One region of the Halobacillus sp. A1-3 genome, then DNA from elsewhere that is predicted to be linked to it. Evidence: predicted binding sites of a transcription regulator. Region 1 holds the regulator's gene; each other region holds the start of a gene.
What was found. The regulator Rex, encoded in region 1, represses fermentation and respiration genes when NADH is low (regulators of the CRP and FNR family bind a similar motif). The targets are predictions, from matches to a motif close to TTGTGAAATATTTCACAA.
Positions count from the first base shown of each region.

Region 2: a site for Rex is predicted at 1,296-1,313, ahead of ACRYKC_RS13565 (L-lactate dehydrogenase). Genes of this name have one in related genera too.
Region 3: a site for Rex is predicted at 1,706-1,723, ahead of ACRYKC_RS16065 (AtpZ/AtpI family protein). Genes of this name have one in related genera too.

Region 1 is NZ_JBPCEO010000016.1:9,137-12,255, reverse strand. Features, by position in the region: gene ACRYKC_RS19955 (ABC-F family ATP-binding cassette domain-containing protein) at 1-431, opposite strand, end outside; gene moaC (cyclic pyranopterin monophosphate synthase MoaC) at 598-1,083, shown strand; gene ACRYKC_RS19945 (redox-sensing transcriptional repressor Rex) at 1,099-1,746, shown strand; gene ACRYKC_RS19940 (SDR family oxidoreductase) at 1,793-2,614, opposite strand; gene ACRYKC_RS19935 (MDR family MFS transporter) at 2,878-3,119, shown strand, end outside.
Region 2 is NZ_JBPCEO010000007.1:136,048-139,166, forward strand. Features, by position in the region: gene phoU (phosphate signaling complex protein PhoU) at 1-38, shown strand, start outside; gene rpmG (50S ribosomal protein L33) at 479-628, shown strand; gene ACRYKC_RS13560 (5-formyltetrahydrofolate cyclo-ligase) at 685-1,245, shown strand; gene ACRYKC_RS13565 (L-lactate dehydrogenase) at 1,348-2,304, shown strand; gene ACRYKC_RS13570 (hypothetical protein) at 2,374-2,547, shown strand; gene ACRYKC_RS13575 (rhomboid family intramembrane serine protease) at 2,632-3,119, shown strand, end outside.
Region 3 is NZ_JBPCEO010000009.1:89,122-92,240, reverse strand. Features, by position in the region: gene atpE (F0F1 ATP synthase subunit C) at 1-106, opposite strand, end outside; gene atpB (F0F1 ATP synthase subunit A) at 148-870, opposite strand; gene ACRYKC_RS16070 (ATP synthase subunit I) at 895-1,281, opposite strand; gene ACRYKC_RS16065 (AtpZ/AtpI family protein) at 1,283-1,501, opposite strand; gene ACRYKC_RS16060 (S8 family serine peptidase) at 1,770-3,119, opposite strand, start outside.

The DNA of each region.
Region 1 (3,119 bases):
GTTTCGTATTGATAACCGCCAGCTGTTTTAAAATATTCCTGCTTACGGTCGTACTCGGTGAGCAATTGCTGGTACCTGTCTCTATCTTCAAGCAAATTAGGGTCCGCCATCTTAGTTTCCATAGCCCGCAGTTCTTTTTCCAAGTTTTTTAGATGGGTAAACACGTTCTCCATCTCATTCCAAATCGTCTCTTCAGATTGAAGGCCTGTATTTTGTGCGAGATAACCGACCGTTGTTTCTTTTGGTTTAAAAATGTCACCGGAATCATGACTCATTTCCCCGGCCATCATTTTAAGTAACGTCGATTTCCCAGCGCCATTACGTCCGACAATGGCAATCCGATCATTCATTTGTACTTCTAATTTAATATTCGATAAAATCAACTCAGCACCAAAACGCTTCGTCAATTGATTCAGTTGCATGAGAATCATGTCGTTTCACCTCAATGAAATAAGTGTATCTTATATCGGATTCTTCTAGCAAGACAATGGCTTCAAAGTTTGTGAAATCTTTAACGACTAACGTTTGATTTTTTGGTAGAATAAGAGTAGTGTAGCAATCAGGAAGTTTGTGAAAACCGTAAAGAGGAGACGTTTCATGTCAGAGTTTACACATTTTAACGAACAAGGCCGTGCCCGAATGGTGGATATCTCTGAAAAAGGGGAAACGGTGCGTACAGCTGTGGCCCACACAAGTGTCCAAGTGAATGAAGAGATCTATTATAAAGTGACCAATAAAGAGATGGCTAAAGGTGATGTGCTTGCCGTTGCACAGGTAGCTGGTATTATGGCAGCCAAAAAGACATCTGACTGGATTCCTATGTGTCACCCGCTATCGCTAAAAGGTATTGACGTATCGTTTAGTTGGGAAGCAGATGAAGCTTATACGTTACACATCGAGGTAGAAGTGAAGACTAAGGGAAGCACAGGGGTGGAAATGGAAGCGCTAACGGCGGCTTCTGCTACGGCTCTCACCGTCTATGATATGTGTAAAGCGCTGGATAAAGGAATGGTCATCGGTCCGACTTACCTTTTAGAAAAAACGGGAGGTAAAAATGGGGATTACCAACGGGTCGATCGGTAAAGGAGGCAGAAATCCATGGATTTGGAACATACAAAAATACCTCAAGCAACAGCGAAGCGATTGCCATTGTACTATCGCTTTCTGAACAATTTGCACAGCCAGGGAAAACTGCGTGTATCATCAAAAGAATTGAGTGATGCGGTCAAAGTCGATTCTGCGACGATTCGCAGAGACTTTTCCTACTTTGGAGCCCTCGGAAAAAAAGGCTATGGCTACAATGTTGAATATTTGCTGTCCTTTTTCAGAAAGACGCTCGATCAAGATGAGACGACAAGTGTCGCATTAATCGGTGTCGGAAACCTGGGAACAGCGTTCTTAAACTATAATTTCACGAAAAACAATAATACAAAAATTGAAATTGCGTTTGATGCCAGCCGTGAGCGCGTCGGCACAGAAGTTGGCGGAGTACGTGTCGAGCACATCGATGATCTGGAAGAGAAGATGGGGGAGCTGACGGTAGCGATTCTTACGGTACCCGCATCAGAAGCACAGGGCATTGCCGATCGCCTGGTGGAAGCGGGGATTTCGGGGATTTTAAATTTTACACCGGCTCGTATTTCTGTCCCGTCGAACGTACGTGTACATCACATCGACCTGGCCATAGAGCTTCAGGCACTCGTCTATTTCTTGAAGCATTACCCATTAGATGAAATAGAAGAATAAAAGAAAGAGGATGCTGTTATGAAGCGGCATCCTCTTTCTTTTATTCTTACTTCGTATTCTCTTTCCAGCTTTTATCGATCAGCATTTTACCTGGCCATGTATAAGCCATGATGCCTCCGTCGACAGCAATGTCTTCCCCTGTAACATAGGAACTTTCATCAGAAGCTAAGAAAAGAGCAACATTAGCAACTTCCTCAGGACTTCCTAAGCGTCCCATTGGAGTCACCCACTTTTGCGCCTCGCGGAACTCCTGTCCTTCTTTTTGTTCCTTCGTCCCCGCCAGCTCATCAACAAGCGGCGTCTCAATAGTTCCTGGTGCAATAGAATTCACGCGTATGCCTTCACGTGCATAATCAATCGCCATGGCTTTTGTAAAATTGGTGATGCCGCCTTTGGCCGCATTGTAGCCGGAGCGATCCAAGTCAGCTGCGCGTCCAGACATTGAAGACGTATTAATGATCGAACCTCCTTGTTCCATCATTAATGGGAGAAGGAACTTACTTGTTAAAAAAGTGCCGCGCAAATCGACGGCAATGATCCGGTCAAAAAGGTCTACCGGGTACTCGTGCACTTTTCCCCCTTCTTCATCGATGCCTGCGTTGTTGAATAAGACATCAACCTTGCCGTATTTATCTTTGAGGTAATCCGCAAATTCGGAAACACTATCTTCATTGGAAACATCTAAAGAACAAAACTCTGCTTTTCCACCATCTTTTATCACTTCATCAACCGTCTGCTTTACGTCTTCTTCATTGACATCAGCGCAGACGACCGTTGCGCCTTCTTTTGCATATAGTTTCACTGTAGCTGCACCGATCCCTGTAGCGGATCCTGTGACGACAGCCACTTTATTATCTAATCGTCCCATTATAAAACGACCTCCTTGAGTGTTCGTATGTGGAGTACCCGCATTAGGAGTGCGTGTAAACATGTGGAAGGTAAGTTAAACGGTTACAATAGAGGTTTAAGCTTGAGGAAACCCTTTCCATTCCAATCATTTCAATGGTATGAAAATGGACGCGAAAAAAGTAAAAAAAGATCGAATAGAATGGGCAGGATGATGGTTAATCCAAAACAGTGGTGGTATAGTAAACAATAGTTCGTGTATCGAAGGAAAGTGAGGGATGATCCATGAGCAAATTACCGAATAAATGGCTGGTCGTCGTTTCCGTGCTTTTCGGAACGTTCACCGTCATTTTAAATAATAGTATGCTGAATCCAATCTTGCCGCGCTTCATTGAAATCTTTGATTCAAACGCAGTAGCTGTCGGCTGGATCTTGACGATCTTCATGGTGTCAATGGGAATGACGATGCCGCTCACCGGTTATTTTGGCGATCGGTTCGGCAAGAAAAAGGTTTATTTAGCTGGATT
Region 2 (3,119 bases), on a different contig from region 1:
TTTACCTTGTTAAGGGTAAGCAATACGATCTAAATTAGAATATGTAATGAGAGGATGCTTTGGGGCATCCTCTTATTTTATAATCCTGCGTGCTGTTATTGCTTTATTCATTATAATAGCTGGATAGTAGAAGACTTGAATTGGAAGGATGTTAAGCAAAAATATTAATTTAATAGATTTAAGAAGATTTGCTGGCTTTATCTGGCCGGTTTGGGGCATAAAGGGTGCTACTAACGCATTAGCGTACAAATCATTAGGGTGTATATGTAAAAGAAAGGCTGGGACATTTACTCAATAGAGCACTTACCTTCTTAAGCCTTTACTATCGGTAAGGATAATTACTCTCATCATTCATCAAGATTCTACAGGTTAATAACTATAATCGTGCTTGAAAGTAAGGGTGTAATTTGTTATTATTATTAAGTCTGATAATGTGGATTAAGACAGTGAAAAGATTTGATGACATGGAGGGATAACAATGCGTGTAAATATTACACTTGCTTGCACCGAAACTGGTGACCGTAATTATATTAGTACTAAAAACAAGCGTAAAAACCCTGAACGTTTGGAGCTTATGAAATATAGCCCACGTCTAGGCAAGCATACGCTTCACCGTGAAACTAAGTAAAACAGTAGGAATTCATCCTACTGTTTTTTTTATACCATATTGTAGGAGGATGGCCCATGGACAAGTCAGAGCTAAGAAAACGAGGTAAGATAGTGCTGAAAAACATGACTCCAGCAGAGAAGCAAGAAAAGGAAGCATTTATGTATAAACACTTGTTTCATTCTGATTTATGGAAAAAGGCACAAACTATCGGTGTTACAGTCTCACAAACGTATGAATGGTCTACTTTTCCTATTATCGAGCAGGGATGGGCTGAACAAAAGATTGTGAGCGTACCTAAATGCGACCCAGAGACTAAGGAGCTCAATTTCCACCAGCTTAGCAAATACAGTGAGTTAGAGTCTGTCTATTTCGGGTTGAAGGAACCCGATCCTGCTAAAACCAAGCACTTGCCGAAACAGCATATTGACTTATTAATCGTGCCTGGCCTTCTTTTCAACACTGAAGGATATAGAATTGGATATGGTGGAGGCTATTATGACCGTTTCTTAACGGATTATCCAGGTGTTACCGTTATGATTGCTTCTGAAGAACAACGGCATGAACAACTTCCAGTCGAAGAATTCGATAGAAAAGTTTCCTATATTGTAACTGAACAAGGGATTGAAAGTACGTGAATGATTTCACAAAATATTCATGAAGGATCTTTTTTTATTGCCCAATTCGAGCATGAAATGTTTTACAATATAGATAAGTTATCAAATAGGGAGTGGTTATGGATGGAACATGTAAATCGAGTCGCTTTAATTGGGACAGGGGCTGTAGGTTCTAGTTATGCTTTTGCTCTTCTGAACCAGGGAGTTGCGGATGAGCTCGTTATGATCGACCTCAATAAAGAGAAATCTGAAGGAGATGCTATGGATTTAAATCATGGCCTAGCTTTTGCACCTGCCAATAAAAAGATTTGGTTTGGGGATTACGAAGACTGTCAGTCGGCAGATATTGTGGTTATAACAGCGGGAGCTAACCAGAAACCTGGGGAAACACGTCTTGATTTATTGGAAAAAAATACGGCTATCTTCAAATCGATCGTTGATTCTGTTAGGAGGAGTGGGTTTGATGGAATTTTCATCGTAGCTACGAATCCGGTTGATATCCTGACCTACATGACATGGAAGTTCTCTGGGCTTCCTTCGCACCGCGTGATTGGATCTGGAACCATTTTAGATACAGCACGTTTAAGGTTCCAATTAAGTGAATACTTCCAATTAGATTCCCGCAATGTCCACGCCTACATTTTAGGTGAACATGGGGACTCCGAACTTCCTGTCTGGAGTCATGCGAACGTAGCTGGTCGCTCTGTTTTCGATCGGATCAAAGACCATCCTGAGAAGTATGATATAAAAGACCTTGACCAAATATTTGAGCAAGTAAGGGATGCAGCTTACCACATCATTGAACGAAAAGGAGCAACTCATTACGGAATTGCAATGGGACTTGTAAGACTGACGAAAGCTATTCTTCATAATGAAAATGCTGTATTAACAATCTCAGGCTACGTTGATGGTCCTTATGATGTGAATGACTTATATATTGGTGTACCTGCAATCGTTAATCGAAAAGGCATTCATGAAATTATCGAATTGAACTTGACTCCAGATGAAAAAGCTAAATTCGCTAACTCTGCTTCTGTATTAAAAGAAACCATGGCCCCTGTACTTAATCAATATGTATAGATACATCAATGCCGGCAGAAAATAAGCACATCAAAAGACCGAATAGGGGTGGATGTGTTGCGCCGGTTTATGCAATGGATAATTATTGTTAGTTCCTTTATTTTCGGGCTTTATCAACTTCGGTATCGTCTGTTGAATGTCATTACACAGGTTCCAGGATTAAGAAAAATACTTGTAAGAGCATCAATGAATATTCCGTGGCTCAGACAACGACTGTTGTCAAATATCTTTCAGCAGGAATAGAGTGGAAAGAGTAAAGCTGCCAAGCGTATTGGCAGCTTTTTTTAAAAGCAGTTCGATGGAGAGGGAGATAATCTCCATGGTATGATGAGTGTAAGAAAGGGGGAAGACGAGATGCATATAGACCAGGAGTATTTCTTTTGGAAGCTAATCCATGACCTTGTCGTTGTACAGGAGTTTGATGTTCTTCACATGAATACGAAGGACCAGGAAGTATGGCTGGAAAAGGAATACCATTGGAAAACCCATGTCGTAAGACTGAAGCATAACCAAATCAATTGGAGAAATGAGCTGAAGCGTGATGTGCAGATTACATATCAGCAATTGAAGCAGAATCGCCAGCTCTTTCGTGGTGGGAAAGTCGTGCTACACAATTTATATGTATCTGAATTCCCCCCTGTAGACGAATGGGAAGACATTAAAGAAGAATTAAAAAATGAACGGTTCGATTCTTACATTTACTATCTGGATGATGAGAATAAAGAGAAAGAACGATCACGTTTCTACAGTTTCTTTGATATTGAGGATGCAATATTAGATCACAAAATTACTGAGTTTGAAATGGAATCTATTCT
Region 3 (3,119 bases), on a different contig from region 1:
GTTGACGAGCAATCCCCTCTACTGTTCTACCTACGATTAAACCGTTACCAATACCTGCACCTACTGCTGCAAGACCTACTGCAATTGCCGCTGCAATTAGACCCATGTTAAATTCCTCCTCAAATATATTAAAAAATTTGTTATTTATTAATGGTCAGAACTCACTTTGTGAGACATATAAACCATTGTCAACATTGTGAAAATAAATGCTTGAATAAAGCCTACGAATGTACTAAATGCTTGCCAAGCTAACATTGGGATAACTCCTCCCAAGAAGCCAAGGACACCAGCTGAGGCTATTCCTGCTAATAGACCTAGCAAGATCTCACCGGCATAAATGTTCCCGTAAAGTCGAAGACCCAGTGTCAACGTATTTGAGAACTCCTCAATGATCTTAAATGGAAGTAAAAATGGTAATGGGCGTGCAAAGTCTTTAGCGACTTCATTGCCCCCTCTCAATTTAACCCCGTAATAATTGGTGAGAACAACAACCATAACAGCCAGGGTTAGAGTAATACCTGGATCGGATGTCGGTGATTTCCACCATAGAACATCGTTTGGCGCAAAGATTGTGACTACCCCTAACATGTTAGACACAAAGATATATGTGAAGAGAGTTAATCCTAATGGTAGAAATAGTCTCCCTACTTTCCAGTCCATGTTAGAACCAATAATTCCTTTCACAAAGTCAATGAGCCACTCCATAAAGTTTTGAAAACCCTTTGGACGTCGTTCCAAACTTCGTGTTGCTGCAACAGCAACAATAAAAACAATGACTGAAGCAATCAGCATCATCAATACGGTGGATAGGTTAAAGTCTAACCATTCGATACCCAACGCATTTTCCAGCATCGGTGCTTCGTGATTCATTCTGTTCACCTCTCTTCCATCGTGCTATTCTGTTAAATGTTTCAACAGGTAGTCTATAAAAATGACAAAGTAGGCTGTCATTAGGCCCAATACTACAGAAATAATGTGGAAATGTTCTTCGAATTGAAGTGCAATAACGGCTGCTAAAGCCCCTGTGGCTAATCGTGTAAACGTACCAATATTTGGTTTACGTTTTTTTGATTTAGATGTGTCAATGTCTGTGGAATGTTCACCTAGCTTGGAGATTTTTCTTTGCATCGTCCATAAGTTATAAAAACTAAGAATGGTTCCTAATAGAAGTCCTAAAAAAACAGGTTTCCATGGAGTAACCCCCCACCCTAATACGAGCAAAGCTAAAAGGTAGAACATCCATTTCCGTTGGCGGGATATCATCTGTTGATAATCTATCATGTTAATCGTCTCCCGAGTACGAACGTACTAAACGAATGGTTCCATATGTACCTGCTCCTAATCCAAGGAATAACCCTATGATTAAGAATGTGGGTGCTGTGGATAAGTGGCTATCGATCCACTTCCCAATATATACTCCAGCTAAAGGTCCGCCGGCTAATTGAGAAACAATTGCGCTAGTAAGCGCCATAGCCTGGAATGGTGGCTTAGAACGTCTCATATTTTCTCACTCACTTTAAGGCAGGAAAAAGGGGATAAACCTTTTAGTTTCCCTTATATGAAAACCTTATCATTCCATCCTATGTAAGAATACAATAGGGGTCATTTGATGTCAATGAGTTTGTGAGCAAAAGTACAAATGAATGACACTTTTCGATCACATTTTTGTCACATTTTTGATAGAGCCAGCGTTCATTCTACATGAATGTAAAAATTTAAACAAGAACACGCCCCAGTCACTCCAAATATAGGGTGAACTGAGGCGTTCTTCACTCACTAAAATGAACCGGAAAGGTATACGATTCTTTTCCATTTGAAGTGGTCACATTGACAACGGCAATGTATGGCCCCTCCATATCAAACGATGATTTGGTAATTTTCCCTTCTACAAGTCCAGATTCTGGCTGATCAATTTCGATCAATTGTCCCTGGAAGAGCATTGTTCCTGCTCTGTATAAATCCACAGTGACTTTTTCGACTTTCTCTGTTAGGTGGAAACGATAGGAAACGGATTTGTCACGGTCTGGATTTTGGTTCAATTCAAAGCCTGTTACTTTCTCGTAAGACGTATCTTCTTTCAGGTATAAATAAGGAAGATGATAAATTTGTCCTCCGCTCTCAAGCTTTACATATCCCTGATGGACACCATCCTTTATAAACGCCTTAGATAATTGAAGTTCTACGTGCTCCTCTTTTGTCTCTCCTGGAGCAAGTGAAATAGTAGAAGGAAGCCGCCACGAAACTCCCCTTTCTATTGCGGGTCTTTCAACGTGAATTTCCAACTGTTCTTTCGTCGTGTTCTTTAACCTTATAGGCAATTGTTTCCTGAAGAACTCGTCGTGCAAACGGCCAAATTCCAACGCCCCTGATTCAATCAGCAATTCAGGATTGATCGATTCTGAAATGTCTACCAAACCACTCCCTTGTTCTGTAGGGAAATACATATGGTTTTGAGCTGGCATCACATCGGCCGAAGACAGTAAAGAGGCTTTGACTTTTTCCGGCGTCCAGTCAGGATGAGCTTCGAGCATCAATGCGACTACACCAGCCACATGAGGTGCAGCCATACTTGTTCCTTGTAGCGGCTGATAGCCCCCTGGAACAGTACTAAATATGTTGACTCCTGGAGCAACCAGGTCTGGCTTGACCTCCCAGCTTGTTGTTACAGGACCTCGCGAACTAAATGGTGCGATCCCTTCATCCGTTGACTCACGGATAGTATTTACCCATTGTTGTGCATCGACTGCTTCAGACTTAAGCCATTCGCCATCTTCTCTCGATACGCTAGCGACTGGAATAGGTAACTTTTTTTCTAAAGCACCTTGAAAAATGCCTTCTTCGTTATTATAGATGATGACGCCGGTAGCACCTGCTTGATAGGCTTTGATAGCTTTCTCTGTAAAAGAGATCTCTCCTCTTTCAAACAAGACGATTTTCCCTCTTGCATTACCCAGTTTATCCAATCCTTTTCCCGCCATCATTATCGGATATTTTTTATCAAACTCCCACGGTATGGAACCTAGTAGCACGGTAACCGGTACTCGCTTGCGTTCCCCTGGAATAGTAAGAAGCGGTACTTCCCCTTCCATTGAAGAAGCTCCAACAGTAATCGCATTGGT